DNA from 4 places in the Streptomyces sp. NBC_01451 genome. Region 1 is predicted to be linked to each of the others. Evidence: riboswitches for the same ligand, from Rfam matches in the RefSeq annotation. Region 1 holds a riboswitch; each other region holds the start of a gene.
What was found. Region 1 has a riboswitch for cobalamin ahead of OG595_RS41190 (ABC transporter substrate-binding protein). Riboswitches for the same ligand answer to the same signal wherever they lie in the genome.
Positions count from the first base shown of each region.

Region 2: it holds a riboswitch for cobalamin, as region 1 does, so the genes downstream of both, OG595_RS40085 (CbtB domain-containing protein) here and OG595_RS41190 (ABC transporter substrate-binding protein) in region 1, are expected to answer to the same signal.
Region 3: it holds a riboswitch for cobalamin, as region 1 does, so the genes downstream of both, OG595_RS12330 (ribonucleoside-diphosphate reductase subunit alpha) here and OG595_RS41190 (ABC transporter substrate-binding protein) in region 1, are expected to answer to the same signal.
Region 4: it holds a riboswitch for cobalamin, as region 1 does, so the genes downstream of both, OG595_RS33730 (cobalamin biosynthesis protein) here and OG595_RS41190 (ABC transporter substrate-binding protein) in region 1, are expected to answer to the same signal.

Region 1 is NZ_CP109479.1:9,313,834-9,317,205, forward strand. It holds gene OG595_RS41170 (alpha/beta hydrolase) at 1-21, shown strand, start outside; gene OG595_RS41175 (ArsR/SmtB family transcription factor) at 194-565, opposite strand; gene OG595_RS41180 (hypothetical protein) at 786-1,160, opposite strand; gene OG595_RS41185 (hypothetical protein) at 1,462-1,725, opposite strand; cobalamin riboswitch at 2,184-2,361, shown strand; gene OG595_RS41190 (ABC transporter substrate-binding protein) at 2,416-3,372, shown strand, end outside.
Region 2 is NZ_CP109479.1:9,089,782-9,093,153, forward strand. It holds gene paaE (1,2-phenylacetyl-CoA epoxidase subunit PaaE) at 1-172, shown strand, start outside; gene OG595_RS40075 (ferredoxin) at 214-615, shown strand; gene OG595_RS40080 (histidine phosphatase family protein) at 643-1,269, opposite strand; cobalamin riboswitch at 1,401-1,532, shown strand; gene OG595_RS40085 (CbtB domain-containing protein) at 1,570-1,791, shown strand; gene OG595_RS40090 (CbtA family protein) at 1,817-2,593, shown strand; gene OG595_RS40095 (acyl-CoA dehydrogenase family protein) at 2,747-3,372, shown strand, end outside.
Region 3 is NZ_CP109479.1:2,916,035-2,919,406, forward strand. It holds gene mctP (monocarboxylate uptake permease MctP) at 1-554, shown strand, start outside; cobalamin riboswitch at 745-868, shown strand; gene OG595_RS12330 (ribonucleoside-diphosphate reductase subunit alpha) at 995-3,372, shown strand, end outside.
Region 4 is NZ_CP109479.1:7,661,421-7,664,792, reverse strand. It holds gene OG595_RS33740 (inorganic phosphate transporter) at 1-1,012, shown strand, start outside; gene OG595_RS33735 (hypothetical protein) at 1,053-1,274, shown strand; cobalamin riboswitch at 1,431-1,570, shown strand; gene OG595_RS33730 (cobalamin biosynthesis protein) at 1,672-2,646, shown strand; gene OG595_RS33725 (cobyric acid synthase) at 2,658-3,372, shown strand, end outside.

The DNA.
Region 1 (3,372 bases):
CGCATCGGCTCCGTGAGCTGACCTTCCCTTCCCACCCCGACCCCGAGGCGCCGGTCTTCCATGACCGGCGCCTCGGGCTTTGCCGCCGACCGTGCTGTGCCAGGCCTGGGGAAGTTGGCCGACACCGGCGCCGGAGCGTCCGGCCCGCTGGCCGGCAGCGTCGGAGCCTGCCGTGGCAGGGCCCAGCGGGGGATCAGGAGCGTTGGTCGGATCCGCCCGGAGTGAGAGCCGGAAAGGGATCCGCCTGCCGGAGTTCGGCGAGCAACTCGCCCTGGCCGGTGATCAGTTCGGTCAGGATCCGGCGGGCGGCGCGCAGAAGCTCGGCCACGTCGCCGCCGGCCAGGGCGTAGCTGACCGTGGAGCCCTCCCGGATGGACACCACGATCCCCGAGCGGCGCAGTACGGCCAGTTGCTGGGAGAGATTGGAGGGTTCGATCTCGATCTCGCTGAGCAGGTCGCGTACGGGGACGGGGCCGTTCTGTAGGAGTTCCAGGACCCGGATGCGTACCGGGTGGCCGAGCATCCGGAAGAACTCGGCCTTGGCCTGGTAGAGGGGGACCTGCATGGTGAATCGCTCGCTCCCTGCCGCGTTCGACGGGCTGCATCCGGGCTCGGTGGCCCTGTTACGTGCCACCGCAGGCGTTCGTTCTTGCGGACCGATCCTCGTGCATCCGGCCTCGCACGCCCATGGGATTGAGCTGATCCCTATGTGCGCTGATCCCCATGTGCCCAGTTGAAGAAATCTTCAAGTCATGGACGTGCGAGGCCATGAAGAACACGGTTTTCTAGACGTCCAGTTGCGCCTCGACGCTCTTGAGCTGATGGCGGGCCATCGCGAGGTTCGACTTCCTCTTGTCGAGCACGAGGTAGAGGAACAACCCGTTGCCGCCACGACCCTTGAGCGGCCGGAGGATGTGGTACTGGCTGCCGAGTGTGATCAGGATGTCCTCGATCTCGCCCTTGAGGCCGAGGTGTTCCATGGTGCGGGTCTTGGCCCGGATCACGTCAGTGTTGCCTGCCGCCGCAACCGTCAGGTCGAGGTCCTTGCTCCCCCCGAGAGTGCCCAGCGCCATACCGCTGGTGTAGTCGACCAGGGCAGTCCCTAACGAGCCCTCGATCGAGGCCATGATCTCCTTGAGGCAAATCTCCACATTGCTGATACCGGCATCTCCTCCTGGTCACTGCGAGGCTCAGGTGTCGTGTGCCTCGTTGATGCCCGGACCATACGTAGAGTCGGCGGCCGGAAACCTTGTTGTTCCTGTACTGGCCGAGGGAGCTTCCGAAAAGTCGGATGATGCCATATCCGTGACCGCTCATGCCCTTCAAATGACTGGGGCCGCGTCTTCTTCCGCAGGAGGACTCGCGGGGGGACTGTGCGGAGACGCGCTGCGGGTGGTCGCGGCCAACGGCCCTCTGTGGCTCGCGGAGACGGCCGGCTCGATGTTTTCCGCCCGTAGTGACTCAAGCGGTTGCGTCAGGTCGGACCGGGCCAGGGTCATCGTTCACTGATCCGTTGAACTGTCCTTTCAGCAGGATGAGTTGAGGGGCGGCCTTTTCCACCATCGCCTGAGGCCTACGAAGGGGATACCGGGGCACACGGATCTCACCCTTCGAGAGGAACCGCTCCATGCTTGGTATAGCCGCGGCAGTACTGTTCTTCATATCGTTCCTGATCAACGCTGCCGAGATCTCGACGAACGATGTCTTCTCTTCCACGAACGTCATGCTTCTCGGCCTGATGCTCCTGGCCCTGCAGGTCGCGGGAGTCGGGAGCGGCTGGTCTGGGCGCAGGCGCTGACACAGGTAAGACCCGGGGTGGGGTGAGGCCATGACGACGCCTCACCCCACCCCTATGCCTTCACGTGTATCTGCAGTGACATTTGACGATCCCTTCGACCGACCCCAGTCGCGTTGACCCGGAGACGCTCGGCGGGGATGGGCCTTGAGACCGGCACGCAGTAGTTGGGCGGTCTCCTCGGTGGTCGCACCGGTGCCCGGGGGCAGAGTCTTGGCCAGGGTGACGGTCTCGGTGGTCTTCTGCCGCGCGAAGGCGAGCCGACGGCCTGGGACGCGCATGTTGGCCCCGTAGCCCGTAGCCCGTAGCCCGTAGCCCGTAGCCCGTAGCCCGTAGCCCGTGACCCGCAACCGGTGAGCGATCGCGCTAACTGACGGTGCGGCGGGCTTGATAGCCTCAGCGGGCCAGTCGAGCCACATCCGAGGCCAGGGAATCCGGTGCGAATCCGGAACTGACGCGCAGCGGTGAGGGGGACGGGCGGGGCACAGAACGCCACTGGGAGACCGGGAAGGCGCCTCGTCCGGACGAACCCGAGTCCGAAGACCTGCTGGCACCTCCGCACTCCGTGCGGAGGGACGTCCGTAGGCCAGGCTCCGCGTACGAGCCCCGACCCCTGAGGCATGCCCGTGCTCCGTACCCCCGCGCTTCTGCTCACGTCCGCTCTGCTGCTCACCGCCTGTGGCGGGTCGAGGAGCGGCACCGAGAGCCCCGGGAGGTCCGCCGACGCGGGCTACCCGGTGACCATCGACAACTGCGGCCACAAGATCACCCTGACGTCGGCCCCGAAGCGGGCCGTCTCCCTGAACCAGGGCACCACGGAGATCCTGCTCTCCCTCGGTCTCGCCGACCGCATGGCCGGGACGGCGACCTGGACGGACCCGGTGATGAAGGGACTGGAGAAGGCCAACGCGTCCGTGCCCCGGCTCGCGGACAACGCGCCCTCCTTCGAGCGGGTCCTGGACGCCGAACCCGACTTCGTCACCGCGTCGTTCGTCTCGACCCTCGGCAAGGGCGGCGTCGCCACCCGCGCGCAGTTCGAGAAGCTGGGCGTGCCCACGTACGTCTCGCCCTCCGACTGCTCGACGGGCAAGGACAACGACAGCGGTGGCGACGGATCGCGCGCCACACCGCTCACGCTCGACGCCGTGTACGGCGAAATACGCGACCTGGCACGGGCGTTCGGCGTCGAGAAGCGCGGAGGGGCACTCGTCGCCGAGCTGGAGGAACGAGTGCGCAGGGCGACCGCCGGGCTGCACGCCTCCGACGTCTCCCTCATGTACTGGTTCGCCAACTCCCAGTCGCCGTACCTGGCCGGCTGCTGCGGCGCGCCGGGCGCCGTCACCCGTGCGGTCGGCGCCAGGAACGCCTTCGCCGACACCCACGACGAGTGGCCCCAGATCAGCTGGGAGACCGTCGCCGACCGTGACCCCGACGTCATCGTGATCGGCGACCTGACCCGCAAACAGCAGACCGCGGAGACCGCCGAGGCCAAGATCCGATTCCTGGAGACGAACCCCGCCACCCGCAACCTGACCGCCGTGAAGAAGAAGCGGTACGTCCTGCTCAGCGGGCAGGCG
Region 2 (3,372 bases), 220 kb from region 1:
GTTCGCCTGCAAGGGCGGCGTCTGCGGCACCTGCCGGGCGCTGGTCACCTCGGGTGCGGTGGACATGCGCCGCAACTACGCCCTCGAACCAGCGGAGGTCGACGCGGGCTACGTCCTGACCTGCCAGTCGTTCCCGGTGTCGGAGACGCTGACGGTCGACTACGACAGCTGAATCAAAGGTTTGGCGGGTCGCGCTTCGGCAACTCGATCGGCGTGACCCCTACAACTACGCAACAGGAACTCTTCCGGTTCCTGGAGGACCGTTTCGTCTGTGCCCAGGCGTGCACCGAGTGCGCGCGGGCGTGTGCGCTGCGCGCGAGTCTCGCGGACCCGGACGGGCCCGCCGTCGAGGCACTCGCGCGCCGCAAGGGCATTCTGTGCGCGGAGGTGTGCGACGCGACATGCCGACTGCTCGCCGAGCAGGTGGACCTGGACGAGGCCGCTCTCCGGGTCCAACTGGAGTGGTGCAGCACGGTCTGCCTGGAAACCGCCCAGGCCTTCGACGAACACCCCGGTGGCGAGGACGCGGCGAAGGCGTGCCGGGAGTGCGCACAGGCGTGCACGGACTTCGCGTGGACGCTTCAGGTGCCGGACTCGGGGCGCGTCGGCGGGTGAGACACGGCGTTTCGTGAACCCGCGGGTTCACGCCCGCGCCGCTCCCTGCCCCTGGTGCGGCGTCCCGCCCGACTCCTCGTGCGACGCCCCGAGCTGCCCGCCCACCCGCACGTTCCAGCGTCCCGCCCGGCCGGTCAACTCCGTTGCCGTCAACGGCGGAACGTCGATCCGCCAGAACGCCGACCCGGGCGCCCCCAGCACCCGTACCGTCGCCGCGCGTACCACCTCCGGCTCGACGACCGCGACGGTCCGGCCCGTGGCCTGCGCCGCCGTTTCGTCCAGCCAGCGCGCGACGCGGTCGCAGAGAGCGCGGACCGGCTCACCGCCGTGCGGGGCCGACCGAGGGTCCGCCAGCCACTGGGCCAGCGCCTCCGGTTCCTTCTCCGCCACCTCGGCCAGGGTCGCGCCGCGCCAGCGGCCCACGTCCAGACCGCCCGGGCCCGGCACCGCAGCGGCGTCGAGGCCCAGCGCCCGAGCCGTCTCACGGCAGCGTGCGGTGGGGGAGACCCACACCCTGGAGACCGGCGGGAGCGTCCCCGCCGCCGCCCGGGCGAGCCGCAGACCCGACGCGTCCAGGGGACAGCCGTCGTCGAAACGGGCCTCCCGCAGCGCCGCGCTGATCGCCGGTGAGATCAACATCACTCGGCTCGTCATCCGGTCACTCCCGCGTTCATTCCGCCCCAATGTCGTTGTCATGTACGGCACTTGAGGCAGCGTACGGCGCACCGGCGCGCTGTACGCCGTCCTGTGCGCCCTTGGCCGCGCCCCCGCTTCGCGGTACCTTCTCGTCGATATTGACGACGGTTCGACGGAAGCCGGTGGGAATCCGGCACGGTCGCGCCACTGTAAGCCCCGTACGCACCCGCCCGGTGCGGTCCGGGGGCAAGTCAGACCCGTGACTGTCGTCCTCTGCACCACCGATACGGGACGCGAGTTCCCCCAGGAGGTCCTGTCATGGCACAGTCCGCAGTCCAGCCGACCGCCGTTCCCACCGCCGTACCCGAGAAGCTGCCGATCGGTGCGATCGCCCCCTGGGCGGTCTTCTTCGGCGTGCTGATGCTGGTGCTGCTCTACTTCGTCGGCGCCGAACAGGGCGCCACCTCGCTGGTCTCCGGCGAGGGCGTGCACGAGTGGGTGCACGACGCCCGTCACCTGCTCGGCTTCCCCTGCCACTGACGACGACGGGGAAACGTACGAGCTCATGAACTCCACCACTGTCAGAAACCTCCTGGTCCGCGGCATGCTCGCGGGCCTTGTCGCGGGTGTGCTCGTCTGGGTCGTCGCGTACCTCTTCGCCGAGCCGCTCGTCGACGACGCGATCGCGTTCGAGGAGATGCACGAGGCCCACGGGCATGCCGAACAGGCGCTCGTCTCCCGTGCGTTGCAGTCCACCGTGGGTCTGGGGACCGGCGTCCTCGTCTACGGCGTCGCGTTCGGCGGTATCGCGGCCCTCGCGTACTGCTTCGCGCTCGGCCGGATCGGCCGCTTCGGACCGCGCGCGACCGCGCTGCTCCTCGCCGGGGCCGGACTGCTCGCCGTGTACGTCGTGCCGTTCCTCAAGTACCCGGCCAACCCGCCCGCCGTCGGCGACCCCGACACTCTCAACCAGCGCACCGCGCTGTTCTTCCTGATGGTCGCGCTGAGCGTGCTGTTGGCCGTCGGCGCGGTGATCCTGGGCAAGCGCCTCGCGCCGCGCCTGGGCAACTGGAACGCGACCCTCGCCGCGGTCGCCTTCTTCGTCGTGGTCGTCGGACTGGCGTACGCCTTCCTGCCGTCGTTCACCAACGAGGTCCCGGCGGGCTTCTCCGCGAGCCTGCTGTGGAAGTACCGGGTGGCCACGCTCGCCATCCAGGCGACGATGTGGACCGCGTTCGGCCTGGTCTTCGGACTGCTGGCGGAACGACTGCTCGTTCCGAGGACGGCAGCGGCCGTCGGCGCGAGCGGTGCCGAGCCACAGGCGACTCCCGTGGCGCACTGACCGGATCGCGGCACTGCCCCGAGGGGGTCCCGGATGTCCGGGACCCCCTCCGGCATGTGTGCACCGGTACCCGCACCGCCATTCCCAATTTCTGGAACACGTTCTACCGTGTGCGCCGACAGGTCCGGCCTTGGGGAGCCAGCAGGAGGCGCCGTGCATCTCGAATACACGCCCGAGCAGCAGCAGCTGCGCACCGAACTGCGCGCCTACTTCGCCGAGTTGGTGCCGGACCGGGCCTACTCGCGCTTCAGCGACCACGTGGCCCAGAAGCGCTTCTACCGCGAGACCATCCGCCGTCTCGGCGGCGACGGCTGGCTCGGCGTCGGCTGGCCGCAGGAGTACGGGGGGCGAGGGCTGTCCCCGATGGAACAGTTCATCTTCTTCGACGAGGCCGCCCAGGCTGGCGTACCGCTGCCGCTGATGGCACTCAACACCGTCGGCCCGACGATCATGCGGTACGGCAGCGAGGAGCAGAAGGCCTACTTCCTGCCGAAGATCCTCGCCGGCGAGATCGACTTCGCGATCGGCTACAGCGAGCCGGAGGCGGGCACCGACCTGGCCGCCCTGAAGACGCGCGCCGTGCGGGACGGCGACGACTACGTCGTCAACGGCCAGAAGATCTGGACGACCAACGGGGACACCGCTGACTGGGTGTGGCTGGCCGTGCGTACGGACCCGGACGCCCCGCCGCACAAGGGCATCACCATGCTCCTCATGCCGACCACCGACCCCGGCTACTCCTGCACCCTCATCCGCACCCTCGCCTCGCACGACACCAC
Region 3 (3,372 bases), 6.4 Mb from region 1:
TCGCGGCGGCCAACCTCTTCACCCGCAACATCTACAAGGACTTCCTCAAGCCCGACGCGACACCCGAGCAGGAGACCAAGGTCTCCAAACTGGTCTCGCTCCTGGTGAAGGTGGGCGCGCTGATCTTCGTCCTGACCATGGACAAGACCGTCGCCATCAACTTCCAGCTCCTGGGCGGCATCTGGATCCTCCAGACCTTCCCGTCCCTCGTCGGCGGCCTGTTCACCCGCTGGTTCCACCGCTGGGCCCTGCTGGCCGGCTGGGCGGTCGGCATGCTGTACGGCACGCTGGCTGCGTACGGGGTCGCGTCCCCGACGCAGAAGCACTTCGGCGGCAGCTCGAAGGAGATCCCGGGGATCGGCGAGATCGGCTACATCGGTCTGACGGCGTTCGTCCTGAACGTCGCCGTCACGGTGGTCCTCACCTTCGTGCTGAAGGCGCTGAAGGCCCCGGACGGCGTGGACGAGACGAAGCCGGCGGACTACACGGCGGACGCGGGGGATCCGGGCGTGGCGGTGGAACTGCCGTCGGCGACGGCGGGTTCCGCGCACTGAGCTCCGCAGGGTCCGTGGTTCGTCCACTGCGGGCCCGTGGGGGCTTGTCGCGCAGTTCCCCGCGCCCCTTAAGGGGCGCCATCGGGCCGCCGGAGAAGTCCGGCGGCCCCTTGTCGTACTCCTCCAATCCCCTCAACTCGGCGATACGACACAACATGTGGGGGTGCTTCCAGGGCCCGGCACAAGATGTATGCTCATGCTCGCTGTCGCCGCAGGGGAATCCGGTGCGAATCCGGAACTGTCCCGCAACGGTGTACTCGTGCATGTTCGTGCGCGTGTCCAGTCCGAGGACCTGTCGACAGTGCGCCCGGCCGACCGGTCCGGGTGCCTGACGTCCGGGCCTCGTGGAGTGGGCCGGTGGACGCGCGCGTACCCGTAAGGCGTCCGTGTGCCCCGCTGCCCTCCGCAAGGCCCCGTGCCGAGCGAGGGAGAGCCCCCACGTGACCATCGCGCCAGCCGAACCGGCTTCAGCGACCGCAGTGGCCCCACTGGCCCCAGTGGAGACGGACGGTCCGGGTACCGCGCTGCTGCGGATCCTGACCGAGCTGACCGCCGACCTTCCCGACGCCGACCCCGGCCGGGTCGCCGCCGTCGCGCTGCGCGGCCGGTCCGCGCGGGCCGACGAGTCGGAGCTGCGCGAGCTGGCCACCGAGGCGGCGGCCGGTCTCATCTCCGAGGACCCCGTCTACTCCCGGCTGGCCGCCCGGCTGCTGACCGTCACCATCGCCGCGGAAGCCGCCTCGCAGGGTGTCACGTCCTTCTCCGAGTCGGTCGCGGCCGGCCACCGGGAGGGCCTGATCGCCGACCGCACCGCCGAGTTCGTACGGGTGCACACGGACCGGCTGAACGCCCTGATCGACGTCGAGGGCGACGACCGTTTCGGTTACTTCGGCCTGCGCACCCTGCACAGCCGCTACCTCCTGCGCCACCCGATCACGCGCCGGGTCGTCGAGACGCCCCAGCACTTCATGCTGCGCGTCGCGAGCGGGCTTGCCGAGGACACTGCGCTTGACGCAAAAACGGGCGTTCGAGGGCTGGACGAAGTCGCGGCGCTCTACCGGCTGATGAGCCGCCTCGACTACCTCCCCTCCTCCCCCACCCTCTTCAACTCCGGTACCCGGCACCCCCAGATGTCGTCCTGCTACCTCCTCGACTCCCCGCTGGACGAGCTGGACTCCATCTACGACCGCTACCACCAGGTCGCCCGCCTCTCCAAGCACGCCGGCGGCATCGGCCTGTCGTACTCCCGTATCCGCAGCCGCGGTTCGCTGATCCGCGGCACCAACGGGCACTCCAACGGCATCGTGCCGTTCCTGAAGACGCTGGACGCCTCCGTCGCCGCCGTGAACCAGGGCGGCCGGCGCAAGGGTGCCGCCGCGGTGTACCTGGAGACCTGGCACTCCGACATCGAGGAGTTCCTGGAGCTGCGCGACAACACGGGTGAGGACGCCCGCCGTACGCACAACCTGAACCTCGCGCACTGGATCCCGGACGAGTTCATGCGCCGGGTGGACGCGGACGCGCTCTGGTCGCTCTTCTCCCCCTCCGACGTGCCCGAACTGATCGACCTGTGGGGCGCCGAGTTCGACGCCGCCTACCGCAGGGCCGAGGAGGACGGGCTCGCCCGGAAGACCATCCCGGCCCGCGATCTGTACGGCCGGATGATGCGCACCCTCGCGCAGACCGGCAACGGCTGGATGACCTTCAAGGACGCGGCCAACCGCACCGCCAACCAGACGGCCGAGCCGGGCAGTGTCGTCCACTCCTCGAACCTGTGCACCGAGATCCTGGAGGTCACGGACGACGGGGAGACCGCGGTCTGCAATCTGGGCTCGGTCAACCTCGGCGCGTTCGTCGACACGGCGGCCGGTGACATCGACTGGGAGCGGCTGGACGAGACGGTCCGTACCGCCGTCACCTTCCTCGACCGGGTCGTCGACATCAACTTCTACCCGACCGAGCAGGCGGGCCGCTCCAACTCCCGCTGGCGCCCGGTCGGCCTGGGCGCGATGGGCCTCCAGGACGTCTTCTTCAAGCTGCGCGTCCCCTTCGACTCGCCCGAGGCGAAGGCCCTCTCCACGCGCATCGCCGAGCGGATCATGCTCGCCGCGTACGAGGCATCCGCCGACCTCGCCGAGCGCAACGGCCCGCTCCCGGCCTGGGAGAGGACCCGTACGGCCCGCGGTGTGCTGCACCCCGACCACTACGACGTCGAGCTGGCCTGGCCCGAGCGCTGGTCGGCGCTGCGGGAACGTATCGCCTCGACCGGGATGCGCAACTCCCTGCTCCTGGCGATCGCGCCCACCGCCACCATCGCCTCGATCGCCGGGGTGTACGAGTGCATCGAGCCGCAGGTCTCCAACCTGTTCAAGCGCGAGACGCTGTCCGGCGAGTTCCTCCAGGTCAACTCGTACCTGGTGAAGGAGCTCAAGGACCTCGGTGTGTGGGACGCCCGCACCCGGGAGGCGCTGCGCGAGTCGAACGGCTCGGTGCAGGACTTCGCGTGGATCCCGGCCGACGTACGGGCCCTGTACCGCACGGCGTGGGAGCTCCCGCAGCGCGGGCTCATCGACATGGCGGCGGCCCGGACCCCGTTCCTGGACCAGGCGCAGTCCCTGAACCTGTTCCTGGAGACGCCGACCATCGGCAAGCTCTCCTCGATGTACGCGTACGCCTGGAAGTCGGGCCTGAAGACGACGTACTACCTGCGCTCGCGCCCGGCCACCCGCATCGCGCGCGCCGCGCAAGCGAGTGTCCCCGTCCAGCAGGCCGCCGACCCCGACGCCGTCGCCTGCTCCCTTGAGAACCCCGAGTCCTG
Region 4 (3,372 bases), 1.7 Mb from region 1:
CGCCGCACTGGTCGGCGCGATCCTCTGGAACCTGCTGACCTGGCTGGTCGGGCTCCCGTCCAGTTCCTCGCACGCCCTGATGGGCGGCCTGATCGGCGCGACCATCGCCTCGGCGGGTACGGGCGCCGTCCACGGCGATGTGCTGGTGACGAAGGTGCTGATCCCGGCGATCGCCGCCCCACTGGTGGCGGGCATGGCCGCCATGCTGGCAACCCGGCTGTCGTACAAGCTCGGTGCAGCGCGGGCCGAGGGCAAGGCGGCGGAGAAGGGCTTCCGGGTCGGCCAGATCGCCTCCGCGGGCCTGGTGTCGCTGGCACACGGCACGAACGACGCGCAGAAGACGATGGGCATCATCACCCTCGCCCTGGTCGCCGGCGGCGCCGTCTCCCCCGACTCCGATCCCCCGGTGTGGGTCATCCTCTCCGCGGGCCTGGCCATCGCGCTCGGCACGTATCTGGGCGGCTGGCGCATCATCCGTACGATGGGCAAGGGTCTGACCGACCTCCAGCCCCAGCAGGGCTTCGCCGCCCAGACCAGCGCGGCGACCGTCATCCTGGCCTCCTCCCACCTCGGTTTCTCCCTCTCCACCACGCACTCGGTGTCGGGCTCGGTGATGGGCGCCGGCCTCGGCCGCAAGGGCGGCGTGGTCCGCTGGTCGACGGCGACCCGGATGTTCGTGGCGTGGGGGCTGACGCTGCCCGCCGCGGCTCTCGTCGGCGCGCTGGCGGAGTACGTCACCGGCTTCGGCGACTGGGGCACGGCTCTGGTGGCCGCCTTCCTCATCGCGTCGAGCGCGGCGATCTGGGTCGTGTCGCGCCGCGAGGTGATCGACCACACGAACGTCAACCACGTCGAGGGCGAGTCCGCCGAGAACGCCGAGCCCGCGGGCATCGTCACCACGGCCATCGCCGCCGTGACGCCGCCGCCGGCGGGCACCATCGCCGATGACCTGACGGCTACCATCCCGGCCCCGGCCGAGGTCACGGCGAAGCCGTCGGCCACGGCCCTCTGAGTCCGGCTCCCGGTCCGAGCGAGAAGCAGAAGGAAGCAACATGAAGATCGACTGGGCAGCCCTCGGCTCCGTCTTCGGCGTCAGCCTCGTCATCACCGTGGCCATGGTGGGCGTGTTCACCCTGGGCATCGTCGGGCTCTCGCGCCGCGAACGGGCGGTCGCGCAGGGCGAGTCGGCGGGGCTGGCCGTCACCGGGGCGTACGCGTGCTTCGCCGCCTGCGCGGCGGTGGTCTCGTACGGGATCTATCTGATCGTGGCCTGACCCGGCCGGACACGCGCGCACCTCCTCGCCGCCCGCTCCGACCCTGACCGCCTTGCCGGTGGTCACGGTCGGAGCGGGCGTTTTTCGTCGCCCCGATCCGGTCGTGGTGTGGGGCTCAGCACAGTCCTCCTTTCCTGGTCAACGGCAAGTTGACGGGTGTTCCGGGCCCGTGGTGGACTGCCGGAGCCATGTACGGCGGCAGAAGAGGAAGCCGGTGCGAATCCGGCGCGGTCCCGCCACTGTCACCGGGGTAGGTAACCCCGGGAGCCAGGAACTCTCGCCGCCGGTCTCGTCGAACCAGGGCGTGGACACCCTGAGTGAGGACATATCGCCATGCTCGGCTGCCGTTCGAGGTACAGCACCAGGTCGCTGCCCGACTCCACGGCCGGCTGAGCCGGTGCGTGCCGATCGCGTCTTCGCGTACGGCGCCACCGCCGGACTCCTCGGTGATCTGATCCTCGGCGACCCCCGCCGCGGGCATCCGGTCGCCGTGTTCGGGCGGGCCGCCGGCGCCGTCGAGCGGGTGCTGTGGCGGGACCACCGGGGGTGGGGCGCGCTGCACACCGCCATGTGCGCGGGGGGCGCCGTCTTCCTTGCCGCGGCGGCCGGTCGTGTCGTACGTCCGTCCCGTGCCGCTTCCCTCGCACTCACCGCCGCCGCCACCTGGGCCGTCGTCGGCGGTACCTCCCTCGGCCGGGAGGCGCGGGCCGTCGGCCGGTCCCTGGAGACCGGGGACGTCGAGGCGGCGCGGGAGCGGCTGCCCCATCTCTGCGGGCGGGATCCGCAGGCCCTCGACCCCGACGGGATCGCCCGGGCCGTCGTGGAGTCCGTCGCCGAGAACACCTCCGACGCCGTGGTGGGCGCGCTCGTCTGGGGCGCCCTGGGCGGGGTGCCCGGGCTGGTCGGGTTCCGGGCCGTCAACACCCTGGACGCGATGGTCGGGCACAGGTCGGAGAGATACCGGCGGTACGGCTGGGCCTCCGCGCGGCTCGACGACCTCGCCGGGTGGCCGGGGGCGCGGCTGACCGCCGTGCTCGCCGCCGTCGCCGGCGGTGATCCGCGCGGCGCAGTCCGGGCCTGGCGTGCCGACGCCGGACGCCATCCCAGTCCGAACGCCGGGCCCGTGGAGGCCTCGTTCGCGGGGGCGTTGGGGGTCCGGCTCGGCGGAACGCTGTCCTACGGGGGGCGGGTCGAGCACCGGCCCGTGCTCAACGGGGAGTCCGGGCGGGCTGTCGGCGTCCCCGACGTCGAACGGGCCGTACGGCTGTCCCGGCGCGTCTCCTGGCTGGCCCTCGGCGTCTGTGTCGCCGGGCGGCTGCTCGCGAACGCGATCATGAACAGGCGCAGGAACACCGAAGGGCGTACCTCATGAGTGGTGGGGCCATGGGTGGTGGGCTGCTCGTCGCCGGGACCACCTCCGACGCCGGCAAGAGTGTCGTGACCGCCGGGATCTGCCGGTGGCTGGTGCGGCAGGGGGTCAAGGTCGCGCCGTTCAAGGCGCAGAACATGTCCCTCAACTCCTTCGTCACACGGGAGGGTGCGGAGATCGGGCGGGCGCAGGCCATGCAGGCGCAGGCGTGCCGGATCGAGCCGACGGCGCTCATGAATCCCGTACTGCTGAAGCCGGGGGGCGACCGGAGCAGTCAGGTCGTGCTCATGGGGAAGCCGGTGGGCGAGATGAGTGCGCGTGGGTATCACGGGGGGCGGCAGCAGCGGCTTCTGGGGACCGTGCTGGAGTGCCTCGCCGAACTGCGGGGCACGTATGACGCGGTGATCTGTGAGGGGGCCGGGAGTCCGGCCGAGATCAATCTGCGGCGGACCGACATCGTCAACATGGGGATCGCGCGCAATGCCCGGCTCCCGGTGCTCGTCGTCGGCGACATCGACCGGGGCGGGGTCTTCGCCTCCTTCTTCGGGACGGTCGCCCTGCTGTCCCCCGAGGACCAGGCGCTCGTGGCCGGGTTCCTCGTCAACAAGTTCCGCGGGGACGTCAGCCTGCTCGAACCTGGGCTCGACATGCTGCTCGGGCTCACCGGACGGCCGACCTACGGCGTGCTGCCCTTCCGGCACGGGCTCGGCATCGACGAGGAGGACGGGC